One region of the Methylobacterium sp. Leaf361 genome, then DNA from elsewhere that is predicted to be linked to it. Evidence: riboswitches for the same ligand, from Rfam matches in the RefSeq annotation. Region 1 holds a riboswitch; each other region holds the start of a gene.
What was found. A riboswitch is a leader RNA that binds a small molecule or an ion and turns the genes downstream of it on or off. The one in region 1 is predicted to bind cobalamin.
Positions count from the first base shown of each region.

Region 1 (9,681 bases):
ACAAGCAATTTGATAGTACGCAGCTTCGACGACATCTGCCGTGCGGCTCTGTAATTGATCGCAAAACAGATAAGCCGATATGGCGCCGATACAAATATCCCTTCCTGATTATTGGGCCGCCTCATGAGCGCTATGTGGTGTCGTGCAGCATCCGATACTGGCCAATCAGCCTTCCCTATCCTTCAAATGACAATCGCACGCTTATTGCCCGGATCACTGCCAATCTTATGTGTCGGCTCCAATGCTCGGCTGCCCTGGCGATGCGCTTCATCGCGGCTCGACCTGCAGTGGAGTGCCGGTCGCTGCGCCGCCGCTCGCGCCCGCTGACTGTCAGAGATGCCTGATGCGGGTTCAGCTGACGGAAACGCGGCGCAGCATGGGCGCGCCTCGCCCTACAGTGCTGCGCGGACTGATCGTGCGCTTGCGCGAGATCGAGGGACCAGATCGCGATTTGGATAGCCAGATCGACACGGTCATCCACCGGATCGAGTGGCGGCCATATCGCGATGACGTCAAGATGCTTTGGGGGCACGGTCCAAGCGGTACGGTTCTCCGCCATGGCAAGGATAGTTGTCCCGCCTTCACCGCCAGCCTCGATGCCGCGCAAGAATTGCTGGAACGCATCCTACCTGGATGGTCATGGCAGGTGCATACGGGAAGTCGTTCCGAGGAGGGCTTTCATTGTGCCGTGTGGCGTTCCTGGGGGGCGAATGCGTATCGGAGGCATATCTCCGAGGCCTTCCCGACCCCTGCTCTCGCGATGGTGTTCGCACTCGTAACCGCACTGACGAACGATCCCGAGGCAGATGAACGCTGATCCGAATGTACAATTAGCGAACTAGCACGTGCTGCGCCCAAAGAGCTTTTCACCAGTGCGATCAATCCCGATGAATATCTATCGTTCTCCGATGATACCGAAGCGCCTAGCGTTGACGCTACATCATAACATTGGGCTGCCCGAGGCACGCCGACGCCTCGATCGGCGCGCGAATTGGGCTTTTCGGGATTTGGCGCGAAAAAATATCATCGTTGAATTCGATGAATGGTTCGGCAATAGGTGCGGATTCACAGTCGGCGGCTACGGCCAGAGAGGAAGCGGCGTCATTCAGGTGAACGAAGAGAGTCTTTATGTCGAAGCCCTCGTTCCCTCAATCGTTTGGCAGTTCGCTCCGATGATCGAGGCAGTGGGCCGGTATTATGCGGAGCGCCTGTTATCCGTCTAGGAGGCCGTCTGAGGCAAGGGCTCGAACGGGGCCCATCATCTTCGTATTCGGAGGACGTGCTGTCGCCCATCAGCCGGGTAGGCAAGGTCTGCCACAGGAACGCCCTCAACAGTATGCTCGACTATGAGCCAGTCGATGTTCTGCTCGTCCACGCCTCCGAAGACAATTCTCTGCGGCCAGATCTGGACCAACGACGCGAGGCTGCAGGACCGGAGGCAGCTTCTGTCAGCATATTGGGCCAACCGTCGGCTCTGGCCCGATGCGGCAACGAGCTCCTCCCTCGTTCTACGCGCCGGTGTCTAAGCTGCGTTCAATAGGTTGACTCCTCTTGCTGCAGGACCGATGAGGGACACCGTCAAGGTTCTCACGGTTTCGTGATCGTGAGCTAAGAGGGAATTCGGTGAAGCCCGCAAGGGCGAGGCCGGAGCTGCCCCCGCAACTGTGAGCGGCGAGCCGCTGCCGAGAACGATCACTGGTGCTCTGCACCGGGAAGGTCAGGCAGAGGTGACGACCCGCGAGCCAGGAGACCTGCCTTGGCAATGGTTTTCGTTTCTCGGGCGGGGTGTCCGAAGGGAACGCATGGCCGTGGCAGGCGCTGACCGCCTGCTCTCGCGCAAGCGTGCCTGGAATTGCCCTTGTTCCGGCCAAGGGCTCCCGCAATGCCGCACTGGTCAGGTCTGACGCTCTCGGAGCCACTCCGATTCGCTCACAAGCCCGGTGGCAAGGCCAGTCGTGCCCCGGCGTCCGTGCCCGGCCGGGAACAGACGTGGCCGTGCACGGTCGCTCTGGCAACCTTCCTGACCGTCGGCCTCGATCCGGTCGTCGCGTCCGCGCAGCTGGCCGCCGACGCGACCCAGGAGGTGCGGCTGGACGAGCTGACGGTCCAGGGAAACGGTGGGCCTCGTCTCGTCGCGGATGGCTATCTTGCTAAGCAGAGCGTCAGCGCGACCCGCACGGATACCCCCCTGCGTGAGGTTCCTCAGACCGTTGTCGTCGTCCCGAACCAAGTGCTCGAAGACGCGGCCGCAACCCGGATCGACACCGCCCTCGACCTCGCCGGCGTCGGTCGGGCCAACAACTTCGCAGGCCTCGGGCTCTCGGAATTCACCATCCGCGGCTTCGCCACGGGCGAGTATTACCGCAACGGCTTTCCCATCAACCGCGGCTACCCGAACTCGCCCGATATTGCCTCAATCGAGCGCATCGAGGTTCTCAAGGGCCCCTCGGCCTTCCTCTACGGCCGGGGCGATCCGGGTGGCACCTTCAACATTGTCTCGAAGCAGCCGCTGGCCGCGCGTTCCTTCGCCATCGGCACGCAGTACGGGAGCTTCAACACTAAGCGCAGCACCTTCGATGCGACGGGCGCCGTCAGCGAGGACGGGACGGTCCTGGCCCGTATTACCGGCGCGGTCGAGGACAACGGCAGCTTCCGCGACTTCGTGAGCAGTGACCGCTACTACGTCGCGCCTGCCATTGCGTGGCGCCCCACTGCGGACACGACGATCACGCTCGAAGGCGAGTTGATCAGCGCCGGGCAGATCTTCGACCGGGGCATCGTGCCGTTCCGCGGCAACGTCCTGGCGGTGCCGCGCTCCCGCTACATCGGCGAGCCCGGCCTTGCGCCGTTCCGTAACGACAACGCACTCGGACAGCTGCGTATCGAGCATCGGTTCGATCCCGACTGGGTGCTGACCGCCGGCACGCAGGTGCTGGGCGGCAACATCGCGGGCGACGCTGTGCAGACGGTCGGCATCCTCAACGACGGGCGTACGCTCCGGCGCACCCTGGACCATCGCGAGCTGACCTGGTCCGATCTCGATGTGCAGGTGAATCTCGCCGGCAAGTTCGAGACCGGTCCCTTCCGGCACACCCTGCTGCTCGGCCTGGAGTACGACAGCTACCGCTACCGGGAGGTCATCACCCGGTCGAACTCGACCACCAACCCGTTCTTCCTCGACCTGCTCAACCCCCGCTACGGCCAGGCCCTGCCCCCGCTCACCGTGCCGGGCAGCAACCTCCTGGAGAACACGCAGAGCTACGCCGGATACGTGCAGGACCAGATCGACATCACGCCGCGCCTGCACGCCCTGGTAGGCGTGCGCCTCGAGGATATCGGCCTGACCTCGACCTCCTACATCAACAACACCACGACGCGTCTTCAGGGCACGGCCGCGACGCCGCGCTTCGGTCTCGTCTACGACCTTCTCGACTGGGTCGCCGTCTACGGCAACTACGCGCGCTCGTTCCGGCCGAACAGCGGCACCGACCGCAACTTCCGGCCCTTCGCTTTCCAGGAAGGCGAGGGCTACGAGGTCGGCGCGAAGTTCGACTTGCTCGACGGCCGCCTCAGCGCCACCGCCGCCCTGTTCGACATCACCCGGACGAACGTCCTCACCGCGGATCCGGTGGACCAGAACTTCAGCGTCGCGGCGGGCGAGATCCGCAGCCGCGGCTTCGATCTGAGCGTCGCGGGCTACCTCGCTCCGGGCTGGCGGGTCATCGGGACCTACACCTACGTCGATGCTGCCGTGACCCGCGACAACACCATCCCGGTCGGCTCGCGCGTCGCCAACATCCCCGAGAACGCCTTCGCGTTCCAGAGCGTCTACGAGTTCCAGGGCGGCGCGCTGCGAGGCTTGGGCCTCGGCGGTGGCGTGAACTTCGTCGGCCGCCGCGCGGCGGGCACGGCCGTTTCGACCTTCGACCTGCCCGAATATGCGACCTTCAACCTGATCTCCTACTACCGGATTACGCCGGACGTGCGGGTCTACCTGAATCTCGATAACCTCTTCGACGAGGTCTACTACGACCGCGGCTTCAGCAACCGCTACGCCACGCCGGGCACGCCGCGCCTGATCACCGGCGGCGTCGCCGCCCGCTTCTGATACCTCTCTTCGGAGCCCCGTTCCGCATGACGTTCGTGCCCCGACCACGCCGCGCCGTCCTCCGCGGCTTGCTCGGCCTTGTCGGCCTCCTCGCACTGGCCCCGGCCGCCGGAGCCGCCGAGGACCGAAGCGCGCCCGAGCGCGCGCTGACCGTCGTTGGTCCCTGGGAGGTCGGCGGCCTCGATCCCGCGAGCAACGGCCACGCCTTCACCCGCCTGCAGGTCGCCGAGACCCTCGTTGGCGTCGATACGGCTGGGGCGCCGGCGTCCGGCCTCGCCACCGGATGGACGGTCGCGCCGGACGGCCTAACCTGGCGCTTCCCCCTACGTTCGGGCGTCAGATTCCATGACGGCTCGCCCCTGACCGCGGAGATCGCCGCCGAGAGCCTTCGACGCGCCCGGGCGAATGTCGGTCCGCTCTCGCGCCTCCCCATAGCCACGATCTCGGCCGAGGACGGGGCCGTCGTCGTCGTGCTGAAGCGGCCCTTCGCGCTGCTGCCGGCCTTTCTGGCGAACCACACCACGATCATCCTGGCGCCGGCCTCCTACGACCCGAGTGGGCGGGTCGTCCGGCTCATCGGCACCGGGCCCTATCGCGCCGTTACGGTCGCCCCGCCGCTGCGGATCGAGCTGGAGCGCTTCGACGGCTGGTGGGGCGGACGGCCGGCCATCGCGCGGGCGCGCTACCTCGCCGTCGGCCAGGGCGAGACGCGCGCCCTGATGGCTGAGAGCGGCGAGGCCGACGTCGTGATCTCGATCCTTCCGGTCTCGCTCGCGCGGCTGCGACGGAACCCGAAGCTCGCGGTGCAAACGGTCACCCCACCCCGGACCCGGCTCCTGAAGCTGAATGCAGGCTCACCCCTCTTCTCCGACCCGCGCGCCCGACGCGCGCTGAGCCTCGCCCTCGACCGCGCCGGCCTCGCCAAGGTCCTGCTGCGCAATCCCGGCCTTGGGGCCGACCAGCTCTTCCCGCCCGCCGTCTCAGGCTGGCATGCTGAGGGGATCCCGCCGCTGACCCGCGATCTCGCGCAGGCGCGCCTCCTCCTGGCGCAGGTTGGCTGGCGGCCGGGGACGGACGGCATCCTGGAGCGCGACGGCCGGCGCTTCGCGGCCACCCTGCGCACCTACTCCGCCTGGCCCGAGCTGCCGCCCCTGGCGGCGGCCATCCAGGCGCAAGCCCGCGAGGTCGGCATCGATCTCGCCGTCTCGATCGGCAACACCTCGGACATCCCGGCCCGCCACCGCGACGGCAGCCTCGATCTCGGCCTGATCTCCCGCAGCTTCGCCATGATCCCGGATCCGCTGGGCACGATCCTCCAAGACTTCGGGCCGGACGGGGGTGATTGGGGCGCGATGAACTGGTCGAACGCGGAGACCGCTTCCCTTCTCGACCGGCTCGCCGTCCTCGCCGATCCGGCCGAGCGTGAGCCGCTGCAGCGCAAGCTGGCGGAGATCCTGCAGGCCGAGTTGCCGGTCATCCCGGTGACCTGGGCCGAGTTGGCGGTTGTTGCCAACCGGCGCGTGGCCGGCGTGCGCGCCGATCCACTCGAACGGAGCTACGGGCTCGCCGAGATGCACTGGGGGACGCCATGACGCGGCTTCTCCTCGGACGGCTGACCCAGGCCGCGCTCGTCGCGCTCGTCGTCGGCGGCCTGTGCTTCGCCCTCGTCCGGGTCCTGCCAGGTGACGCGGCCTTCCGCATCGCCGCCGACCGGTACGGCCCGGACGCGCTCACCGCGCAGGCCGCGGAGGCCGTCCGGCAGGAGCTCGGCCTCGACCGACCATGGCCGGAGCTGCTGCTGCACTGGTTCGGCGAGCTCGCCCAGGGGCACCTGGGCAACTCCCTGGTCAGCGGCGAGCCGGTCTCGGAGGAACTCGCGAGCCAGCTCGGGCCCAGCCTGTGGCTCGCCGCCTGCGCCCTCGTCCTGTCCCTGCTGATCGGCCTCCCGCTCGGCCTCGTCAGCGGCCTGCGGGCCGAATCTGGCCTCGACCGGCTCGCGCTGGTCGGAGCCGTGGCGCTGCGGGCCCTGCCGCCCTTCGTGCTGGGCCTCGTCCTGATGCTGGTCTTCAGCATCCGGCTCGAATGGCTGCCGCCGGCCGGCTACGGCACCTGGCGCGAGATGGCGCTTCCGAGCCTGACCCTAGCACTCGGTCTCGCCGCCGTGTCGAGCCGCGTCGCGCGCGACGCCGTCGCCGAGGTCGGGGCCACGACCTACTATCGCTTCGCCCGGCTCAAGGGCCTGCCTGAGCGGGCGGTGCTCGTCCGGCACGGGCTGCGCAACGCCGCCATCCCGGTCGTCACCTATCTCGGCCTCCAGGCGGTCTACCTCATTGAGGGTGTCGTCGTGGTCGAGTCGCTGTTCGCCTATCCGGGCATCGGCCACGCGCTGGTTCATGCCGTCATCGCCCGTGACGTGCCCATGGTTCAGGGCACCGCCCTCGTCATGGGCCTGATGTTCGTCCTCCTCAACCTCGGGGTCGACCTACTCTGCCGGTTCCTCGACCCGCGCCTGGGTGCCACCCGATGATGCTCCAGATGCAGGACCTCACCGGCACGGCGCTGACGCGTCCGACCGCCCGGCCGATCTCGCGCCGGATCGGCCTCGGGCTCCTCGCCCTGCTCGCGGCCTTCGCGCTCCTTGGCCCAATCCTGGTGACCGCCGATCCCGCTCGTCAGGACCTGTCCGCGAGCTTGGCGCCCATCGGCGGCGACTTCCTGCTCGGGGCCGACCATTACGGGCGCAGCCTGCTGGCGCGGCTTGCACACGGGGCTCGGCTTTCCTTCGGCATGGCGCTGCTGACCATGCTGAGCGCGGCGATGCCGGGGCTCCTGCTCGGCGTGCTGGCGGCCTGGCACGGCGGCGTGACGGAGCGGGCCCTCGTAGCCCTGTCCGACATCGTCCTCGCCTTGCCCGGGCTGCTGCTCGTGCTGCTCCTGCTCGCGTTCGCGCCTGGTCACTTCCTGCCGCTTTACCTCGGCCTGTCGCTCTCGCTCTGGGTCGAGTTCTTCCGCGTCGCCCGCACCACCACGGCGCGACTGCTCGTCGAGCCGCGGATCGAGGCCTCGCGCCTGCTCGGCTTCGGGACCTTCTACATTCTGCGCCATCAGGTGTTGCCCGAGATCGCGCCGCTTCTTCTGACGTTGGCCTCCTTCGCGATGGGCACGGCCATCCTGGCGATCTCGACCCTGTCGGCGATCAGCGTCGGGCTGCAGCCGCCGACGCCGGAGCTCGGCAGCATGATTGTCGAGCTCCTGCCCTACTACGCCGAGGCGCCACTGGCGGTCTTGATGCCCGGCATCCTGATCTTCCTGCTGGTGCTCGGCCTGCAGCTCACCGCCCGCGGGGGAACGGTCCGGTGACGGCAGCCCTGCGCATCGAGGATCTCACAATCCGCACAGGGGACCGGGTCCTGGTCTCCGGCTTCTCGGCCTCGGTCGGGCGGGGCGAGCCGCTCACGCTGCTCGGCGAGTCTGGCTCGGGCAAGTCGCTCGTGGCCCAGGCCATCATGGGGACCCTGCCGCCGAGCCTTGTGGCGAGCGGGCGCATCCTCCTCGACGGCGCGGACCTCCTACGCCTCGACGAGGTGGCCCGACGAAGCCTGTGGGGACGGCGCATCGGCCTCCTCCCCCAGGAGCCCTGGACCGCCCTCGATCCGACCATGCGCGCGAAGGGCCAACTCGCCGAGGTCCACCGGTATGTGCATCGGCGCCGAGACGCGGACAGCCTCGCGGCCATGGGGCTCAGTGAGGTCGCCCTCGCCGATGCGGGCGGGCATTACCCGTTCCAGATGTCGGGCGGCATGTGCCAGCGCCTGGCGCTTGCTATGGCGCACGCGGCTGACACCCCGCTGCTTCTGGTCGATGAACCCAGCAAGGGCCTCGACGGCGTCCTGCGTGCCGACGTTGTCGCGCGGCTGCGGCGGGAGATCGCGACAGGACGTTTGCTGCTCACCATCACGCACGACATCGCCTTGGCGCGTGCACTCGGCGGCACGGCCTGCGTGATGCTCGACGGGCAGGCGGTTGAGGCTGGGCCGACGGCGGGTCTCCTCGATGCGCCGATCCATGCCTACACGCGGGCGCTGATCAATGCCGACCCAAGTGCCTGGTCACCTCGCGCGTCAAGGCAGCCGGGCTCCTCAGTGATCGAGGGGACTGGCTTGGCCAAGGCGTTCGGGCGCCGGCAGCTGTTCACAGACCTGAGCGTCCATGTCCGGGAGGGAGAGATCGTCGCCGTGGTGGGGCCGAGCGGCAGTGGCAAGACCACGCTCGGGAATATTCTCATCGGCACCGAGCGGCCGGATTGCGGCTGGGTCCGGCGAATGCCGGGCATCGTCCCGACTAGGTTCCAGAAGCTCTACCAGGATCCTCCGGCGGCCTTTGTGTCGCACCAGACCTTGGGTCGAGCGTTCGACCACCTGGCGCGAAGGCATGGCTTGGCTCAGGAGCGGATTGAGCAGCTGCTCACGCGCCTCAAGCTCTCGCCTGGCCTCCGAGATCAGCGCCCCGGCGAGCTCTCGGGCGGCGAGCTGCAGCGCTTCGCCCTCGCACGCGTGCTGCTGCTCGATCCCGTCTTCTTGTTCGCGGACGAGGCGACGTCACGGCTCGATCCCATCAACCAGATGGAGGTTGCAGGTTTGCTTCGCGAGGCCAACGAGCGGGACGGTCTCGCAATCCTCTTCGTCACGCATGATACGGCGTTGGCCGAGCAGATTGCGGACCGATCAATTATGCTGCGATAGTGGGAAGCTCTCATATCTAAGCGTTCGGTCCGTGAGCTTCGCCGCCCTACGCTGCACGTCCGCTTCGAGGGTGACAGCGGTTGATCGCGGCGGGTGCCCTGGATACCTGCGAAGGGTAACTCTTGGGCCTTCATCCGAGCCGTGAAGAATGTCCGGTTCACCGCCTTGCCTGCTACGAAGCGGACCAGCAGCTTTCGGCCAGACTACGTCATGCCAGAACGCCGTCACGCGCAGAACCGGACGTTCGGTTTCGCGCCCAAGTCGGTCATTCAACTTGTTTGAATAACGCCCAACAAGCAGACATCAGCGCTGCATTTATTGATCTGCATCGAGGACGCGACACGAATTCGCGGTATCTTGGATGCGGCTTGATGGCTTTTGTAGTCAAACGGTCAACGGCTGCAAGCAGCCAACGCCGCATTCAGAAGTCCGCGGTTATATGGGAGGCGCTTCTTCCGTCGTCACGTGGAACGCGACGAGTTCGTTGGGGCCAAAGGTCAGCGTCAACGGGACATCCGCGGCGTCCCGACCATAGGCAATCAGAATCCGACCGATGCGTGAACTGTTGTTGCGCGGATCAAATGTGTGCCAGCGGCCCCCGAGAAAGACCTCCATCCAGGCGGCAAAATCGCCGGGCGCATGGGGCAGCGGCAGACCGATGTCGCTGACATATCCGTTGCAGTAGCGTGCCGGGATGTTGAGACACCGGCAGAACGCGATCGCCAGATGCGCATAATCACGGCAGACGCCCCGCTGCTCCTCGAATGCATCGAAGGCCGTCCGCGTTGCCCGAGCATGCTCGTATCCGAAGGTAATTCGATCATGGACGTA
Region 1 covers NZ_LMPY01000002.1:12,485-22,165, forward strand. The annotation lists gene ASG32_RS33660 (hypothetical protein) at 344-817, shown strand; gene ASG32_RS32080 (hypothetical protein) at 888-1,223, shown strand; cobalamin riboswitch at 1,565-1,774, shown strand; gene ASG32_RS02715 (TonB-dependent siderophore receptor) at 1,883-4,108, shown strand; gene ASG32_RS02720 (ABC transporter substrate-binding protein) at 4,135-5,700, shown strand; gene ASG32_RS02725 (ABC transporter permease) at 5,697-6,635, shown strand; gene ASG32_RS02730 (ABC transporter permease) at 6,635-7,468, shown strand; gene ASG32_RS02735 (ATP-binding cassette domain-containing protein) at 7,465-8,850, shown strand; gene ASG32_RS02740 (transglutaminase family protein) at 9,286-9,681, opposite strand, start outside.

Region 2 (9,681 bases), on a different contig from region 1:
CCGCCCGCCGGACGTGCCGGCTCCCATTCCCGTGCGAAGCTCCGGTGCGCTTGTGCCGGTCCTGCGGGGGACTCTCCTGACGGAAGCGCCTCGGTCAGCGCGGTCAGTTCGCTGTTCGATAGGTCGCGCATCCGGCGCCGGCCAGTCCGCGCGAAGGCTCCGAGCAGGGCCGCCACGTGGCCCGGCGCCGCGTCCTCCGCGCAGGTCAGGAGCGTCCGCTGGGTCTCACCGTGCGCGACCGTGATCGCGACGCGGCCCGGCCCCTCGGCGACGACGCAGAGATCCGCCTCCGGCAGCACCCGGCCGGGGCGGCCCTCGACAGCGACCAGGGTCTTGGCCGGCAACCCCGGGATCGCGAGCCCCGCGGTCTCGATCGCCCGGGCGAGGGCCGGCACGTCGATCGTCTCGTCCGGGTCGTGGCCGGCCAGGGGGCTCGTGAGCGTCAGGCGCTGGGGGCCGCCGTCGGCGCGCACGTCGCCGAGCCCCCGGGCCGCGAGCCAGGTGGCCAGCGGCGCACGAGTCGCCTCGGAGACGCCGCGGATCTGGAGATTCGCCCGTGCGGTCAGGTCCAGGTGCCCGTTCCCGAAGCGGCGCGCGCCCTCCGCCACGGCGCGGGCCTGATCGAGGGTCAGGAGCCCGAGCGGCGGGTGGACGCGCGCGAGCAGGCCGTCGCCCGTCGGCATGGGACGCGTCAGACCGGGGCACCAGCCCCGGCGGGCCGGCGCCTCGGGCAGGGCGCGCCGATGCAAGGCCGCGCTCACTCGGCGGCCTCGCGCATCAGGGCGTCGGCCGGGAGGGCGTTGCGTCGGCTGTGCCAGAGGCCGCGGTCCTGGGCCTCGTCGAACCGCTCCAGGATCGCGCGGGCTGCAGCGGGGTTGGCGGCGCGCAGGCGCTCGAACACCTCGGCGTCGGCGATCCAGGCCGCGTAGAGCGCCTCGAAGCCCGCATCCGTCACCGCGTCGCTCGCGGCGGCCAGGACGAAGACCGCGTCGAGCCCCTGGGCGAGTTCCTGCGCGCCCCGGTAGCCGTGGCGCAGCTGGGCCGCGATCCAGCGGGGATCGGCGAGGCGCCCGCGGATCAGGCGGGCGGAATCCTCCCGGGCCGTCCGCGCCTTCGGCCGTTCCGGGACCGACACGTCGAGGCTGTAGAGGGTGGGGCTCGCCCCCTCCAGGGCCGCCGCCGCCGCGAAACCGCCCATTGCGTCGACGGCGGCGTCGCCGTCGAACAGGTCGCGCTCGGCCACGTCGAAGGCGTGGAGATAGGCGTCGGCCGCCGCGACCCTGGCGGCGAAATCGGCGTCCGGCCCCTCGCGGTCGCCGTAGGCGTGGCCGCTCGCGGCCAGGTAGGCGCGGCCGAGATCGGCGCGGTCCTCCCAGGCGCCGTCCAGGGCCGTGGCGGCGGTGCCGGCGCCGTAGCGGCCGGGCGCGGCCCCGTAGACGCGCACCGACGCGTCGCCCCGCCGCCGCGCCGCCGCGAGGGGATTCTCCTCGTCGGCCTCGTCCCGGTCCGCCACGGCGCGGGCGGCGCGGTCGAGCAGCGCGAGCGTGTCCGGGAAGGTGTCGCGGAACGCGCCGGAGACCCGCACGGTGACGTCGATCCGCGGCCGGTCCAGCATGGCGAGGGGCAGGATCTCGAAGCCGGTGACGCGGGTGCTGGCGTGGTCCCAGACCGGCCGCACGCCCATCAGGGCGAGGGCGTGGGCCACGTCCTCGCCGCCGGTGCGCAGGGTCGGCGAGGCCCAGAGATCCATGACGATCCGGGCCGGATAGGCGCCCTCGTCCTGGAGGTAGCGGGTCACCACGGCGGAGGCGGCTTTCTCGCCGAGGAGCGCGGCGGCGCGGCTCGGGATGGCCCGCGGGTCGAGGGTCGCGAGGTTGCGCCCGGTCGGGAGCACGTCGGCCCGCCCGCGGGACGGCGAGCCGGAGGGGCCGGGCCGGACGAACCGCCCGTCGAGGGCGGCGAGCAGACCGGCGCGCTCGGAGTCCGCGCTCGCCGCGACGGCCTCCGCGGCTTCGTCCGGAGCGCGGGCGAAGACGTGCAGGCCGTCGCGGAAGACGGTCTCGCCGAGATCGCAGAGATGCGCGTCGAGCCGCGTCAGCGCCTCGTCCATCGGCGTGTCCGCGCCGATCCCGGCCCCGTCCAGCAGTCCGGCCGATCCGGCCTCCTCCAGGATGGCGCGGGCGATGAGATCGGCCCGGCGGGGATCGAGCACGCTGGCGGCGGAATACTCCTCCACCAGCTCGCGGAGGCGGGCCGCCTCGGGCGTCAGCGCGTGGACGGCGGTGTCGGGCGTGAGGTGCCCGAGCGCCACGCCGCCGAGGCGGCGCTTGAGCGGCGCGGCCTCACCCGGGTCGTCGACGATGAACGGGTAGATCACCGGCAGCCCGCCGACGCAGAGCGCCGGGAAGCAGTCGGGTGACAGGGCCACGGCCTTGCCCGGCAGCCACTCCGCGGTGCCGTGCGTGCCGAGCTGCACCAGGGCGTCGAATTGCTGCCGCAGGCCGAGATGGAAGGCCAGGTAGGCGTGGGTCGGGGCGCGGTCGAGGTCGTGGTAGCCTTTCTTGCGATCGGGATCGCGGCCGCGGTCGGGCTGGAGGAAGACCGCGAGGCCGCCGTCCCGGACCATCCGGAACCGGAAGGCGCCGTCGACGCAGGCCGGGTCCGCCTCGGCTTCACCCCAGCTGTCGGTCACGGCGGCGCGGACGTCCTCGGAGAGCGTGCGCCACCACGCCGCGTAGTCCGCGAGCGGCACCCGGAAGGCGGCCGGGCCCTCCGTGAGCGCCGCCATCAGCGCTCCGGGCTCCGGAAGCGCGCCCGCCGCGTAGCCCGCGGCCGCGAGGTCGGCGGCGATCGCGCGGGCGCTCGCGGGCGTGTCGAGGCCGACCGCGAAGCCGGCCCGGCCGCCGCGGGCAGGGTAGTCGGACAGGACCAGGGCGACGCGCCGCGCCGCCCGGGGCAGGGCGGACAGCCGCAGCCATCCCGCGGCCCGGTCGGCCAGCGCGGCGATGCCGGCCTCGTAGGGCACGGCGCGCCGCTCGGCGAAGCCGGCGATCTCGGCACTCTCCTCCTTGAACGAGATCGGGAAGCCCGAGAGCCGGCCGTCGAATTCCGGCAGCGCGACCTGCATGGCGAGATCGGCCGCGCCGAGACCGCGGGCGGAGGCCTCCCAGGCCGCGCGGGGCGAGCCGACCGTGAAGGCCTGGAGAACCGGGCAGTCGCCGCCGTCGAGCACGAAACCGGTCTCGTCCTCGCGGGCCGAGAAGGCGGTCGCGGCGATCACGAGGTCGGGCCTGCGCGCGCGCACGGCCGCGGCGACCGCGGCGGCGGCCTGTGGCTCCTTCAGGCTGGATACGGCCATCGGCAGCACGCCGATCCCGCGCGCCCGCAGGGCGGCGGCGAGGGCGACGAACGGGCCGGTGTCGCCTCCGAGCACGGCGGAGCGGTAGATCAGCAGGAGCGCGACGGGCTCCGCCGCGCTGCGCGCTCCGGCGAGCGGGACCGCGGTTGCGGCCGCGGCGAGGGCTGCCTCGAGGGGAAGAACTCCGCAGCCGGGGCACCAGGGAAACCCGCGCGGGAGCGGCTGCGGCGGCTCGACCGGGCCGTCGGCGCCCAGGCGGATCGCGAGGCGCCGCAGCATCCGCCGCAGGTTGTCGGGGCCGCCGGCCCGGAAATAGGCGTCGAGCTGCCCGGCGAGGTCGGGATCGGTGGAGAAGGCGGCGAGGCGCGGGTCCGGCCGGTCGTCGCCCGGCAGGACCGCGAGGACGACGCCGTGCGCCCGCGCGGCCTCGGCGCAGCGCTCGATCCCGTAGCGCCAGTAATCGAGGCCGCCCAGGCAGCGGATCACCACGACCTTGGCGCGCGCCACGACGCGCTCGACGTAGAGGTCGACCGAGAGCGGGTGCCGCAGCCTGGCGAGCTTCGCGAGCCGCAGGCTCGGCAGGCCGGGCTCCGCGGCGTGGGCCTGCCCGACCGACGCGAGGTCGCTGTCGGTGAAGGACAGCACCACGAGGTCGCCGGGCTCCTGCCCGAGATCCACGGCCGCCTCGCCCTCGTCGAGGGAGACGGCATCGATGCGCACGAGATGCACCGCGGCGGCCCCTAGAGCGAGTCCGGGCGGGCGTGCGCGACCGGCCTCATCCCGCGAGGGCCGCCGCGACGGCGTTCTTGTCGAAGCCCTTGAGGCCGATCACCACCAGCGTCCCGTCGCGGGCTTCCCCGGCCCGCCAGGGGCGGTCGAAATGATGGGTCACGCGCCGGCCGACACCCTGCACCACGAGGCGCATCGGCTTGCCCTCGACCTCGGCGAAGCCCTTGATGCGCAGGACGCCGGCGGCCTCGGCCGCCGCCTCAACCCGGGCCGCGAGATCCCCCGCGGTCACCGCCGGGCGCACCGGCAGCGCCACGGTCTCGAAATCGTCGTGGTCATGGTCCTCGCCCTCGCCGTGATGCGAGGGTCGGGCGTCGAGATCGTCCTCGGCGGCCGCGCCGAGGCCGAGCAGCACCCGCGGGTCGATGGCGCCGTTCTCGGTCTCGACCACCTTCACGGCGCGGGGCAGGTGCCCCTCGACCTCGGCGCGGACCCGCGCCCGCGTCGCGGCGTCGATCAGGTCGGCCTTGTTGACGACCACGAGGTCGGCGCAGAGGAGCTGGTCCTCGAACACCTCCTCCAGGGGGTTGTCGTGGTCGACCGACTGGTCGGCGGCGCGCTGGGCCGCGAGGGCCTCCGGGTCCTCCGCGAAGGCGCCCGAGGCCACCGCCGGGCCGTCGACCACCGCGACCACGCCGTCGACGGTCACCCGCGAGCGGATCGCCGGCCACTGGAACGCCTGGACCAGCGGCTTCGGCAGGGCGAGGCCCGAGGTCTCGATCAGGATGTGCTCCGGCGGTTCGGCGCGGCCGAGCAGGGTCTCCAGCGCCGGCACGAAATCGTCCGCGACCGTGCAGCAGATGCAGCCGTTCGGCAGCTCGACGATGGCGTCCTCGGTGCAGCCCTCGACGCCGCAGGCGGCCAGGAAGGACTTGTCGAAGCCGATGTCGCCGAACTCGTTCACCAGGATGGCGAGGCGGCGCCCCTTGGCGTTCTCGACCACGTGGCGGACGAGGGTCGTCTTGCCGGCCCCGAGGAAGCCGGTGACGATGGTGCAGGGGATCTTGTTCACGAGGGTCATTCCGCGGGCTCCAGGGTGCCGGCGGGGACCGGGCGGGGTTCTGGGAAAGGGGGGATGCGGGCGATCACGCCCTTGCGGAACGCCTCCGGACGCTCGCGCCAGGGCACGATGCCGTCCGGGGTCGCCGCGTAGGCCGCGAGACCGCCGAGGATGATCTCGGCCGAGGCGGCCGGATCCATGTCGCCGTAGACGTAGGTCCAGCGGTCGGCCGCGGCGACCGCCACGGTGCAGGGCCGCTTGCAGACCGACAGGCACTCCACCGCCTCGACCCGCAGGTCCGGCGTAGCGCCGCTCCGCCCCCGGAGCGCCTCCAGCAGGCGGGCCCCGGCGCGGGGCCCGTCCGGATCGTCGTCCGGGCGGCGGCAGGTGGTGCAGACGTAGAGAACGGTCTCAGGCACGGGCCGCTCCCCGATCCGCGCCGCGGGCGAAGGCCTGCCACGCCCAGCCGAGCCCCAGCCCGATCAGGATCCAGAACACGAAGCTGATGGCGAGCGACCGCGCGGCGAATTGCGCGGCGAGCGCCGCCGGAAGTTCGGATGCGGCCTCGGGCGCCTGCGGGGCGCCGACGACGTGCGGGGCGATGATCAGGACGAGCCCCCCGAGGATCGTGATCAGCGCGCGGCGGATCGTGATCAGGTAGAGCCCCATGCCGGTCGCCGCGGCGGTCATCACCCACCACGCCTGCCGCGTCGCGAGCGGGGCCGCCGCGCTGCCGGGCAATTCCGGCGGCAGGCCGAGGCCCGGCGCGAGGGCGACGCTGGCGAAGCCCGCCACCGCGAAGGCGAGGCCGACCTGCGGCGTGGGCTCGCGGCCGCAGGCGAGCATCACCGCGCCGAGCAGCAGCGCGTAGCCAACGCCGCCCACGAGGGTCGCGAGCCCGGTGAAGGCCATCCGCGGCAGGCCGGGCGCGGGCTGCCATTCCGGCGCGGCGTCGGGCGCGGCGTGGTCGTGCCCGGCATGGGCCAGCACGATCGGGAACGCCTTGATCGGGAGCGCCTTGGCAGCCCGGTTCGGCGCCTCCTGCTGCTCGTAGCGCTCGACCGCGACGATCAGCGGCGAGGTCAGCGTGAGTTCGAGCCCCGTCACGATGGCAGCCGCGAAGAAGCCGGCGGCGAGGGCCGCCGACAGGAGCCGGATGATCATCCCTGGTCCCGGGACGTCAGTGGCAGGGGAAGTTCTGAGTGTGCCGGAAATCGTGCGCCGCGTTGTGGAGCGCGATCGCCGGCGAGAAGCCCGCCATGAACAGCAGGCCGAGGCCCAACACGGCCGCGAGCGCGACGGCGATCGGGCGCTCCGACGCGCGGGTGCCGGCGGCGACGGGGGCGAGGGTTTGCGTCGTCATCAGAAGCGTCTCCAGCCGCCCCACCGGCGGCATTGCGGGATCCTGTCACGACGGCAGGTCTCCTGGCTCGCGGCTCGGCGCGCCCACCGCCTTCCCGGATCGCTCCGGTGGCGCTTGGCGGGCGCTCGCCGCTCACAGTTGCGGGGGCAGCCGCGGAATCGGGGCTTCAAACCCCTCACCGCATTCCCTTTTCACCCCGTCTCCGGGGCACCGTCGCCCGGCCGTTGTAGACGCATGACCGCCGGGACACAACGGAGCGGCGCCGGATCGCGGCCGTTTCCCGTGCCCGCCCCGCGATCGGGGCGGGCTTGACGGCCGCGCCCCGGAGCGGGCACCGCCGCACCCGATACCCGCCCGGCCCCGGCGCGGGCGCTGAACTCCCGGAGACCCGATGGCCCCGACAGACGATCCGATCCCGGTTCTCGTCGATCTCGCGGCCGGCCGTGAGCCGCGGATCGTCTCCGATGCGGGCACGGGAACGACGTGGCTCGAGGTCGACCTCGGCGGCCGCTTCCCGATCCATTCCGTCGCCCTGCGGCCGGGGGAGGGGGCGGTTCCCGCGGAGCCCGGCGACGTCGCGGTGGCGGTCTCGCAGGACGGCGTGACGTGGGCCGAGCCGGACCTCGCCGGCTGGACCGCGACCCCGGACACCCTCGTCGCCGCAATCGTCCCCGACGAGCGGGCCTGGGCGCGCGCGGTCCGGATCGCCGCGCCCGAACCGGCCCGGATCGCCGGCATCGGCATCCGCGCCGACGAGGCCGCGGTCGACCTGATCGCGCTGCGGGCGATGCTCGGCCTCGACGTGACGCTCCTGAACGAGAAGCCCGGCGCCAACGTCTACGTCACCTACGCGCTCCAGTCGGCGCCCGACCGCGCCAGCCACGCCCTGGTCGGCCTGTCGCTGTTCGAGAACGGCGCCTTCGGCAACTGCCTCGTCCAGTACATCATCGCGGTGTCCATCGCGAAGGCGCTCAACCTGAAGTACATCAAGGTACCCAAGGTCGACCGCAGCAAGGTGATCTTCCTGACCGAGCGGCTGACCTGCGACGGGATCACCTTCATCCCGCCGGACGAGCCGCTGCCGGCGGACGGCTACTTCCTGTCGGGCCTGTATTTCGACCCGACGCAGTTCGAGCGCGTGACCGCGCTGCGGGGGCCGACGGATTCGCGCGCGATCGTGCAGAGCGTGATCCGGCCGCTGTTCAACGGCCTGCCGAAGAGCTTCCCGGTGAAGCCCCACGACCAACTCCTGATCCACATCCGGTCGGGCGACATCTTCAGCACCTGGGTCGATCCGCACTACCCGCAGCCGCCCTTCGCGTTCTACCGGATGGTCATCGACCGGCTCCTGGCCGAGGGTCGGATCCGCTCGGTCAAGCTCGTCTTCGAGAACAGACTGAATCCGGTCATCGCCGAGGTGGAGGCGTACGCCGAGCGGCGCGGATTGCCCGTGGAGATCCAGAGCGAGTCGCTGATCTCCGACGTCGCGGCGCTCGTGAACGGCCGCTACCTCGTCTTCGGGCTGGGGACCTTCGGGCCGGGGATCTGCCACCTCTCGGACCACGTCGAGCAGGTCTTCTACTTCGCGTCGAACTGGCCGCAGGGCTTCCAGTCGATCCCCACCATCGGGAAGGTGGTCGAGGTCCGCGATCTCGAGGGCCGCTACATGAAGGTCGGCGAGTGGCAGAACACCGACGCGCAGCGCCGGACGATGGTGGATTACCCGGCCGAGGCCCTCGCCTTCGACGACGCGTGACCGGCGCGGCGGGCCGGAGGCGCTACGGCGCCGTCCGGAGATGCTCGGCGGGGGCTCCGGCCGGACGGGTCGAGCCGGCGTCGCGCACCTTCAGGGCGTCCGTGTACATCCGCTCCACGTCCGCCCGGAAGGCGGCGCGCGAATCCGGACGCGTGTAGAACATGTGCCCGCCCGGATAGACCGCGAGGCTCAGGCGGCCGGCGGCGTAGGCCGGGACCTGCGCCAGCAGGAGCTTCGAGGCGAAGTAGGGCGTCACCAGGTCGGTGAAGCCGTGCGCCACGAGGACGCGCAGGTGCCCGTCGAGCGCCAGATCGCCCTTCAGGTTCGACAGGACCTCGGGCGCCTGCCGGCCCGAGCCCCAGCTCCAGCCGCGATTGACGGCGTTGTTCAGGAGCTCGTAGCGCATGTTGGTCACCGGCCATTTCAGCGTCCGCGCGTAGAGGTCGAGCATCGCGCTCGTCAGCGGTGCCTGGAGGGCGGTGAGCTGGGGATCCTCGAAGCTCGACTGGGCGGCGTCCGGGTTCGGGTCCCAGCCGGTGATGCCGGTGTCGTAGGCGCTGGTCACGCGGCCCTCTGCGCGGTCGATCTCGCGCTGGACGCTGCGGGTCGAGAGGCGCGCCGCCTGCGCGCGCACCAGGGCGGGGTCGAGACCGACGAGGGGCGCGACCTTCTCGGTCATCCGGGCGACGGCGGCCGTGTCGCTCGGCCCCTTGAGCAGGTCGCTCAGGTACGGGCCCGAGGCGTAGGCCTCCGCGTCGCCGAGCAGGGTCGGCGTCGGCACCGTGCCGGCCCGCTCGAGCGCGCCCGCCGCCAGCGAGGGCAGCTTCAGCACGTAGCCCCACGGATTGGCCCGCGGCGTCTCCAGCCACGCGAAATCGAGCACCGGCGAGAGCAGCACCATGCCGGACAGGCCGACGCCGATCTCCTCTTGGAGCTTCTCGGCGATCAGCGGGCCGCGGAAGCCGCCGTAGCTCTCGCCGACGAAGAATTTCGGGCTCGCCATGCGGTCGTTGACGCGCAGGTAGCGCGCGATGGTCGCCGCCAGGGTCGAGGCGTCGGATTCGATCGACCAGTAGGCCTTGCCGTTCCCGTCCGCGGCCCGGCTGTACCCGGTCCCCACGGGATCGAGGAAGATAAGGTCGGTGAAGCCGAGCCACGTCCCGTCGTTGGGCGTCAGCGTCACCGGCTGCGACGGGCTGATGCTGTCGCCGCCGACCGGCAGCCGCCAGGGCCCGATCGCCCCGATATTGAGATAGGCCGAGGCGGCGCCCGGGCCGCCATTGACCGCGAAAGTGACGGGACGCTCCCGGCCGGCCTGCGGCGCCATCGTGTAGGCGACGTAGGCGATCTCGGCCTGCAGCTTGCCCGCCTCGTCGACGAGGGGCAGGCTGCCGGCGGTGGCGGTGAAGTCGAGG
Region 2 covers NZ_LMPY01000023.1:72,749-82,429, forward strand. The annotation lists gene cobG (precorrin-3B synthase) at 1-761, opposite strand, end outside; gene cobN (cobaltochelatase subunit CobN) at 758-4,087, opposite strand; gene cobW (cobalamin biosynthesis protein CobW) at 4,134-5,168, opposite strand; gene ASG32_RS16280 (DUF1636 domain-containing protein) at 5,165-5,566, opposite strand; gene ASG32_RS16285 (CbtA family protein) at 5,559-6,311, opposite strand; gene ASG32_RS16290 (CbtB domain-containing protein) at 6,328-6,510, opposite strand; cobalamin riboswitch at 6,545-6,740, opposite strand; gene ASG32_RS16295 (discoidin domain-containing protein) at 6,902-8,266, shown strand; gene ASG32_RS16300 (peptidase S10) at 8,289-9,681, opposite strand, start outside.
Region 2: linked by a shared signal. The riboswitch ahead of ASG32_RS16290 (CbtB domain-containing protein) and the one ahead of ASG32_RS02715 (TonB-dependent siderophore receptor) in region 1 are both predicted to bind cobalamin.

Region 3 (9,681 bases), on a different contig from region 1:
CCGGAGGATCCGCGTCCGGCCGTTGCCGGACGCATGCCGCCAGCGCTACTCCAGCACCGCCCCTCGCCGCGCCCGACCGATGCTCAATCCGGAAGCCTACGTCGCCCAACCCGCCCCCGGCCGCGCCTGCGGCGCCTGCACGCTGTGCTGCAAGGTCTACGACGTGCCCGCGGTCGAGAGCGTCGCGGGCCAGTGGTGCCGCCATACGAAGGCCGGCCAGGGCTGCGCCATCCACGCCACCCGCCCGGACCATTGCCGGGCCTTCCACTGCCTCTGGATGACGGAGGGATGGCTCGGCCCGGAATGGAAGCCGGACCGCGCCAAGATGGTGCTGAGCCTCGATCCGCTCACCCGCAACATGAACGTGCAGGTCGATCCCGGACAGGCGAACGCTTGGCGGCGCGAGCCCTATTACGGGCAGCTCAGGCGCTGGGCCGTGGCCTCGGTGCCCCTGCGCCGGCACGTGCTGGTCCACGTCAACAAGAGCACCACCGTCATCCTGCCGGACCGCGACGTCAGCCTCGGGATCGTCGGCGCCGACGAGCGCATCGTCACCACCGACCGGATGACGCCCCAGGGCCCGAGCTTCGACGTCCGGAAAGTGCCGGCCTGAACCGGGCGACCGGCCAGACCCGGGGCAGGGTCAGCGCTCGGTGCCGGAATGCCGCCGCATGACCGGGGATTCGACCACCAGGAACGTCATCTGGAACAGGATCAGCCCCGTCTGGTCCGTCACCTCGATCCGCCAATCCTCGCCGAGGGCGATGCGCTGGGCGTCCTGCCTCAGGATGTCGCCGGCGCGCCGGACGGCTTCGAGCCGGGCGGATTGCCAGTCCGGCAGCTCCGTTCCCGCGCCGTCCAAGATCGTGGATCCGTCGTGGATGTTGAAGTGATAGCGCGGCATCCACACGTCCCGGTCGGGTCCAGGCGGGGGATGCGGGTACCCCTCACTCGCGGCCGTGCCGAGTCCCGTCGCCGCGATTGACGGACCCGTTACCCCACGCGCGCGGGCTCGGCCATATACGGGGTTAGAGTCGCGGCCGGGATCTCGGGACCGCGTCGCGGCGCCGACGCCATGTCGCGACGCGCGAGCCTTGCGGATCCGGCCGGTTTGCCCGAGTGATCGGCCATGACGACCGTTCACGATTTCAGCGTCTCCGCGGCCGACGGAACGCCGTACCCGCTCGCGCAGCACCGCGGTCAGGTGCTGCTCATCGTGAACACGGCCTCCCGCTGCGGCTTCACCCCGCAATACGAGGGGCTCGAGGCGCTCTGGCGCCGGCACCGGGATGCGGGCCTGACGGTCCTGGGCTTTCCCTGCAATCAGTTCGGCGCGCAGGAGCCGGGCGACGCCGTCGAGATCGCGAGCTTCTGCGCGCTGCGCTACGACGTGAGCTTCCCGGTGCTCGCCAAGGTCGCGGTGAACGGGTCGGGCGCCGATCCGCTCTACGCCCATCTCACCCGGGCCCGGACCGGGCTGTTCGGCACGCGGGCGGTCAAGTGGAACTTCACCAAGTTCCTGGTCGGACGCGACGGCCGGGTCATCGCCCGGTTCGCGCCCGGGACGAAGCCCGCGGCCCTGGAGGCTAAGATCCAGGCGGCCCTGGCCGAGCCCGCCTGAGCCGCGCCCGCGTCAGACCGCGTCGAGATCCGCGGCCTCGGCGGAGACCGCGCGGCGCGCGTCGATCCGTTCACGCACGCGCAGCACCGTCCGCAGGGGCGCGATCGGGAACGGGCGCACTGACTCGCGCAGGATCCCCGCCAGGAACCGGATCTCGGCAATCTTGCGCAAGGTCAGATCGGGCGCTCCGGCGCCCTGTGCTCGGCGCTCGAGGTCCGAGAGGGCGTCGAACAGCGCGTAGCGCCCGTCGAGATCGCGGGAAAACTGTTTCGACGCGATCAGATTGGCCAGTTCGCCTTCAAAACTGCAACGGACAGGCTGATCGGAACGCATCGTCGACTCGAACACAATGTACTTCGAACCCTAAAACAGTGTTCGCGCTTTGTCAGCCGCCGACGCGGGGCGGGCGCCGCGAATGCGGGATTGTTGCGCAATTGCATCTGCGCGACCGCGCCGGATCGCGGCCCGGGCTCAGCCGCCGGCCGCGACGAACGCGGCGGCCGCCTCGAACTCCGTCCGGCGCGCCTCGAGGCGGGCCTCCGCCTCGGCGTCGCGCCCCCAGACGGCGGCCTGATAGGTCTCGTCCACGTGGGCCGCGGCCCAGGCCTCGGCCGGCGTCAGCCGGCCCTCGAGAACCGCCAGGGCGATCAGCAGGGAGCCGGTCAGCGTGGTCAGGGTGTGCAGGCCCGCCAGCCGGAACGGGTCGGTCACCGCGTTCACCGCAGCGGAGAGCGCCTGGATCGTGTCGGCCGGCTGCGCGACTTGCATGACGCCCTCGCTCAGGATCACCCGCGCACCGAACGCGTCCCGTGCCCAGGCGAGGATCGGATCCCAGGCCTCCGCCTGGGCCGCCACGAGGCGCTCCGGATCCCCGGCGCGGTAGGCCACGAGATCGGTGCCCGCGTAGGCGCAGAGATCCGCCGCGACCTCGGCGAGGCGGGGCGTGACGCCGTCGATCGCCGTGTTGGCCAGCCGGGTCAGGGGCATCCGCGCGGGGTCGATCGCCGTGTCCTGGGCCTGCCACTCCGCCGCGACGCGCTCGGCCAGGGTCCGGCTGGGGAGACGCAGAGGGTTGCGGGCCGGCGTGTTGGCCGGACGTCCGTCCAGGGTCAGCCGGAACCCGTCGGCATCCTCGGAGAAGCCGGCTTCCTTGTAGAAGCGGTGGGGCAGGGCCGGCTTGGCGTGGCCGCGGGCGGCCCGGACCGGGTCGGGCCTGTCACCGTCGCTCGGTTGCCCGAGCCAGTCTGTCGTCTGATCGCTCATGGAGGCGAGATAGGCGCTTCCGGCCCCGCGCGCGAGCCTCCCGCGATCAGGAGCCGGTCGCGAGCCCCTCGAGGAGCAGCGCCTCCAGCGCGGCGGCACTCGGGACCACCGTCACGGCCCCGGCTCCGTAGAGCGCGTCCGGCGGATGGTAGCCCCAGGCCACCCCGACGGCCGTTGCACCGGCCGCCACGCCCATGGCGATGTCGAAGGTGGTGTCGCCGACCATCACGGTGGCCTCGGGCTCGCAGCCCGCCTCGCGGATCGCCTGCTGCAGCATGGTCGGATCCGGCTTCGACGGCGCGTCGTCGGCGCTCTGGGTCGTGGCGAACCAGTCCGCCCAGCCGTAATGCGCGATCAGCCGGTCCACACCGCGCCGCGACTTCCCGGTGGCGAGGCCGATCAGCACGTCGGAGCGCCCGTGCAGCCGGGTCAGCAGGTCGGCCATGCCGGGGAACAGGGGCTCCTCGTGGGCGGGGTCGAGCCGCAGGCGGTTGTAGGCCTGCTTGTAGCTCTCCGAGAGTTCCGCGACCGGGCCGTCCTCGCCGACGAGGCGCCGGAAGGCCTGCGGCAGCGACAGGCCGACCACCGACAGGGCCTCCCGCCGCCCGGGCGCCGGCAGGCCGTTCTCCGCGAACGCCACCTCCTGGGCCGCCACGATCAGGTGCTGGCTGTCGACGAGGGTGCCGTCGACGTCGAAGACGACGAGCCTCATCGCGACCGACGCGCCGGAAGTCGCGCCGCGAGCCGCCCCGCCGGCGCGGGTAAAAGGAGGCGGGTCCCCGTCACGGCTTCCGGCCCGGCTGGGCCGGCGCGGCCGCGGCGGGCTGGCCGCCGGGGATCCGGGTCCGCTCGTAGCCGAGCCGGCACCGGATCAGGAAGCGCCGGCGCTTGCCGCCGCGCAACCCGCGCTGATGCGAGGCGCGGTTGCAGGCCGCGTAGGAGCGCCGCCGGCGCTCCGCGCGGGCACTGTTGGCGGTGCGCGGGGCGGCCTGCGCGGGCGCCGCGCCCGGGGCGGGCGCCGGGGCCGGATGCGGGGTCGCCGTCTCGGGGGGGTGGGTGCCGTTCGCCGTCGGCGCCGCCCTGGTCGTCTCGCCCGGCGCGGCATGCGCGATCGGCCCGGTGAGGCACAGGGCGGCGAGGCAGGCCAGCATCGCGAGCTTCATGTGTCAGGGTCTCGAACCGCCGGGAACAGGCCCCGCGGCGGATCGGCGGGGCGCGGGGCAGCATATGAGGCGGCGCGGCCGGTTGCCAAGGCATGCGCCGCGCGGGACGCCCGGACCGCACCCGACTTTCACCGGAGATGCCGCGGCGCTGACGGGCGCTCGCGTGACGGTTATCTGGGGGACGGGAAGGGTGATCCGGCGATGAACCTCGTGCTGCTGCCCGGCTTCATGACCGATGCCGACCTCTGGTCGGACGTGGTCGCGCGCCTCGCCGAGGTGGGTCCGATCACGCACGGCGACCTCGCGCGGGACGCCGCCATCGCCGACATGGCGCGCCGCGTCGTCGCGGAGGCGCCGCCGCGCTTCGGGCTCGTGGGCTTCTCCATGGGCGGCTACGTCGCCCGCGCGGTCGCCCGGCTCGTGCCGGACCGGGTGGAGGCGTTGGTCCTCGTCGCCACCTCGTCGCGGGCCGACACGCCGGCCCAGGCGCGCCGGAAGGCGGCCGCCGTCGCCCATATCCGCCAGCAGGGCTACCGGGGCCTCAGCCGGTCGGCGATCCTCCAGTCGGTGCACCCGGACCGCGCCGGCGACGGCGCCCTCCTGAGCCGGATCCGGCAGATGGGCGACCGCCTCGGCGGAGAGGTCTTCCTGCGCCAGGCCGGGCAGGCGCGCGAATCCGATGGCGACCGCCTCGGCGCGATCGGCTGCCCGACCCTGGTCGTGGCGGCGGCCCAGGACGCCCTGCGCAGCCTCGACGAGGCGCGGGAGCTCCGCGACGGCATCCCAGGCGCGACGCTGAGGGTGATCGACGGGTCGGGCCACATGCTGCCGCTCGAGGCCCCGGACGCGCTGGCGGACGTGATCGTGCCCTGGCTGCGGGCTCAGGCCTCCGGAGCCTCGACGATCGGGTCGTAGCGGGCGGCGTCGAAGCCCAGGAGGTTCCAGCTCTGCGCCATGTGGGGCGGGAGCGGCGCGCTCACGTCGACCGGCTTGCCGGTCCGCGGGTGCGGAATGACGATCCGCCGGGCGAGCAGGTGGAGGCGGTTCTGGATGCCGCCCGGCAGCTCCCAGTTCTCGACGGAGAAGTATTTCGGGTCGCCCACGATCGGGTGGCCGATATGGGCCGCGTGGGCGCGCAGCTGGTGCGTGCGGCCGGTGACCGGCTTGAACGACAGCCAGGACAGCTTCTGGGCGGCCTGATCGACCATCGCGTAGTAGGTCAGCGCGTGGCTCGCGCCCTCGTCGCCGTGCTTGGCGACCCGCATCCGCGCGTCGGCGTCGGTGGGCTCCTCCTTGGCGAGGTAGGTCGAGACGCGCCCCTGCCGGACCCGCGGCACGCCCGCGGTGAGCGCCCAGTAGATCTTCCGGGCCGCCCGCGAGCGGAAGCTTTTCGCCAGCGTCGCGGCGGCGAGCCGGGTCTTGGCGATGATCAGGCAGCCGGCCGTGTCCTTGTCCAGCCGGTGGACGAGGCGCGGCTTCTGGCCGTCCGGACCCGTGAGGGCGGCGAGCAGGCCGTCCACGTGCCGGACCGTCCCCGAACCGCCCTGGACCGCGAGGCCGAAGGGCTTGTTGAGGATCATCATGTCGGCATCCTCGTAGAGGATCAGCGACCGGATGAAGGCGGCGTCGTCCTGCTCGCGGGCGGCGCTGCGCGGCCGCTCGGTGGGCTGGTCGAGGCGCAGCGGCGGCACGCGCACGCTCATGCCCGGCTCCAGCCGGTCGTTCGGCTTGGCGCGCTTGCCGTCGACCCGCAACTCGCCCTTGCGGACGATGGTCTGCACGCGGGTGAAGGGCAGGAGCGGGAAGCGGGCGGTGAGGAAGCGGTCGATCCGCATCCCAGCCTCGTCCGGCTCGACGGTCAGGGTCTGCACGCCGGAGGCGAGGGTCGCGGAGGCGGCGGCGCGCTGCTCGCGCCGGGTCGGACCGGGCGCGGGGGCAGAGGCGAGGGCCGGGGAGGGGGCCGCCGAGCGCTTGGCCGGCGGCCGGCCGCCGGGCTTGCCCGCCGCGGCGTCGCGCGGTGCGGCGTCGCGCGGTGCGGCGGCGTCGCGGCGCGGCTTCGGCGGCCGGGCCGGCGCCGGGGCCGCAGCGGCCTGCGCGCCCCAGGGATCGCGGGTGCCGGCATCCTCGCCGCGGTTGCGGGCCGCGCGCTCGGCGGCGTCGCGGGCGCTGGTGCGCGGGCCCGTGCGGGCGCGGCCGTCGGCCTGGGCCTTGCCGCCCCTGAACTTGCTGGCGCTGGACTTGCCGGCCTGAGGCTTGCGCCCCGTCGGCCCGCCGCTTCTGGGAGGTCGTATCGTCATGCTTCCGCCGGCACCCGTCTCCGCGTCGGACGGAGCGTCCGGGCGCATGGGCCGCGGCGTCGCGGACGTCCGGACCGATGGGATTGCCCGGCTGTAGCATCGCCCGCGCCGAGCGGCAAAGGCGGTGGGCCGGCCCGGTCCGTCAGGGCTCCGCGCGCCACGCGTCGCGGAGGCGGGCCTTCAGGCCGGCGGGGAAGAGGTCGGGACCGCCCGGCACGTCGAGCCCGTCCAGATCGCACCACCGCGCCACGCAGGCGGTGCCGGAATCCTCGTGGAAGACGAAGCGCTCCTGCCCGTCGAACCGCCGCGGCGGCAGGGCGACGGGGAACAGGAACAGCACCTCGTGCCCGACCTGCCCCTCGTGCGTGAAGATGTTCTCCATGACGCGGGGGCCGCCGAGCACCGAGACGGTGACGCCGAGCTCCTCCTGGAATTCCCGGATCACGGCGTCCTCGACCCGCTCGCCGAACGTGACGCTGCCGCCGAGCGGCCGGACGCCTTTCAGCCGCCCGTCATCCGCGCGGACCTCGGCCACGAGCAGGCTGTTGCCGCGCCGGGGCAGACCCAGTGCCTTCACGCGAATCTCCGCAGGGGGCCGCCAGACCGTCATCCCGCACGGGCTAGCCCGTCGTCGGCGAGGCCGCAACGGACCGGCGCACAGCGCGCCGATCCACGGCAACAACCGGACACACGGTTGACGCCCGCCCCCGCTACGGCCAAGCTGTGCTCGACGGTTCCCCTCGGGGATCAAAAGGGAACGCGGTGAGGGGTTCGCCCCGAAGCCGCGGCTGCCCCCGCAACTGTAAGCGGCGAGCCCTTCACCACCACGTCACTGGGTCCACCCCGGGAAGACGGTGCGAGGGCGGCGACCCGCGAGCCAGGAGACCTGCCGTCAGCCGTGGTCACACGCGAAACGCGCCGGGCGGGGTGTCCTGGCGGGTGTCGAGGCGACGCCAGTCCCGAGGGGAGGCGGCCGCCGAGGCCTCGTTCGCGGTGACGTGCCACAACAAGCGCGCCCGCGACGCCGTTCCCCATGCCCGTCTCCGCCGTCTCGAACCCCTCGAGCCCTGTCGCAGCACGCCGTCGCGCGCCCGCACGGGCAGAGGCTACCGGACAGCGAGCGCATTGTAATGTTATTACAATGCTTGTAGGACGCGGGGGCCGGCGCGCGCCGTGCACGGACCGCTTTCCCCATGTCTCTATCGACCCATCGCTCCCGCCCCGGCGGGCGGGCCCCGCTCTGCGGCGTTCTCCTCGCGCTCCTCGCCAGTCCGACCGCCGCCCAGGAGGCGGTCACGCTGGATGAGCTGTCCGTCGCCGGCGCGGGCGGCGACCCGAGCCGCCTGCCGCCGAATGGCCTCAACCTGCGCACCCCCGACCGGACCGCGAGCCGCCTCGGCCTGACGCCGCTGGAGACGCCGGCCAGCCTCGACATCGTGTCGGGCGAGACCGCGCGGCTGCGCGGCCAGGACACGATCGCCGAGGCCGTGACTCAGGACGCGACCGGCATCACCACCATCGCGGCGCCCGGCAACGGCAACGGCGCGTTCACGTCCCGCGGCTTCGCCGGCCCGAACTCGATCCAGCAGCTCTACGACGGCACGCGCTTCTACGTCGGCGCCAACACCGTGACCTTCCCGTTCGACACGTGGAACGTCGAGCGGATCGAGGTGCTGCGCGGGCCGTCCTCGGTGCTCTACGGCGACGGCGCCATCGGCGGCGTCATCAACGTGGTGCCCAAGAAGCCGGTCTTCGTGCCGATCAACGCCGCCCGCGCGGTGATCGGCACCGACGGGGTCGCGCGGCTCGCCCTCGATTCCGGCGGCCCGCTGGGCCAGGCTGAGTACGGCGACACCTTCGCGTACCGCCTCAACGTCAGCGGCAACCGCGCCGACGGCTGGATGCGGCCGGAGGGCGATTTCCGTAACCTCGCGGTCTCCGCCGCCCTGCTGTTCCGGCCGAGCGCCGACCTCGCCTTCACCCTGAGCCACGATCTCGGCTACCAGGAGCCCGCCCGCTACTGGGGCACCCCGCTGGTCGAGGGACGGATCCCGGATCTCATCCGGTTCAACAACTACAACGTCCGCGACGCGAAGATCACCTGGGCCGACAACTGGACCCAGCTCAAGACCGAGTGGTCCCCCTCGGCCGACATCACGATCCGCAACACCGCCTACCGGCTGACCAGCCGGCGCCACTGGCTCGACGTCGAGCAGTACAGCTACAACCGCGGCACCGGGCTCGTGGACCGGGGCGACTACCTGGAGATCTACCACAACCAGGAGCAGGTCGGAGACCGCCTCGACGCGACGTTCCGGGGCAGCCTGGTCGGGCTGCCGAACCAGTTCGTGGCCGGCTTCGACGTGAATCACATCGACTTCCGCCACACCAACAACTTCTACTTCGACCAGACCACGAGCGTGCCGCTCACCGGCTACGATCCGGGCCTCTTCCCGCAGAACGGCCGGGCGCGTCCGGCCTACGCGACGCAGACGAGCCAGGCCTCGGTCTTCGCCGAGGACCGGCTGATCCTGTCGGACAAGCTGTCGTTCCTCACGGGCGTGCGCCTCGACGTGCCGACGCTGAACCGCGAGGACTTGCAGACGGGATCGCGGTTCGAGAAGACCTACCGGGCGCTCGGCTACCGGTTCGGCCTCGTCTACAACCCGACGCCGGACAGCGCGCTCTACGCCCAGTACAGCTTCGCCACCGACCCGGTGAACAGCCTGATCACGCTGTCGCAGTCGCTGGCGGGCTTCAAGCTCGCGACCGGCGATCAGGTCGAGATCGGCGCCAAGGGGCTGGCCTTCGACGGCGCCCTCGAATGGACCGTCGCGGGCTACCGGATCGTCAAGGACAACCTGATCTCGGCGATCCCCGGCCAGCCGACGCTGTCCACGCAGGTGGGGAGCCAGTCCTCGCAGGGCTTCGAGCTGGCGCTCGGCTGGCGCTTCGCGCCGGGCTGGCGGCTCGACGGCAACCTCGCGCTCCTCCACGCGCAGTACGACCGGTTCGACCAGACGGTGAACGGCGCCACCGTCTCGTATGCCGGCAACCAGCCGATCGACGTGCCCGAGCGCGTGGCCAACCTCTGGCTGACCTGGGACGTCACCCGCGACTGGACCGCGCGGGTCGGGCTGCAGAACGTCGGGCAGGTCTACAGCGACTTCGGCAACACGGCGCGGCGCCCCGCCTACAACCTCGTCAACGCGGTCCTGGACCATCAGGTGACGGCGGACTCGCGCCTGTCCGTGCGGGTCTACAACCTGTTCGACAAGGTCTACGCGATCTCGGGCAACGCCGTGAACGGGGTCGGGACCAACTGGCTGCTCGGGCG
Region 3 covers NZ_LMPY01000012.1:222,491-232,171, forward strand. The annotation lists gene ASG32_RS10635 (hypothetical protein) at 80-613, shown strand; gene ASG32_RS10640 (hypothetical protein) at 644-904, opposite strand; gene ASG32_RS10645 (glutathione peroxidase) at 1,130-1,621, shown strand; gene ASG32_RS10650 (hypothetical protein) at 1,634-1,954, opposite strand; gene ASG32_RS10655 (ATP12 family protein) at 2,093-2,884, opposite strand; gene ASG32_RS10660 (HAD-IA family hydrolase) at 2,931-3,596, opposite strand; gene ASG32_RS10665 (hypothetical protein) at 3,667-4,047, opposite strand; gene ASG32_RS10670 (alpha/beta fold hydrolase) at 4,249-4,962, shown strand; gene ASG32_RS10675 (RluA family pseudouridine synthase) at 4,929-6,344, opposite strand; gene ASG32_RS10680 (NUDIX domain-containing protein) at 6,487-6,954, opposite strand; cobalamin riboswitch at 7,059-7,253, shown strand; gene ASG32_RS10685 (TonB-dependent siderophore receptor) at 7,538-9,681, shown strand, end outside.
Region 3: linked by a shared signal. The riboswitch ahead of ASG32_RS10685 (TonB-dependent siderophore receptor) and the one ahead of ASG32_RS02715 (TonB-dependent siderophore receptor) in region 1 are both predicted to bind cobalamin.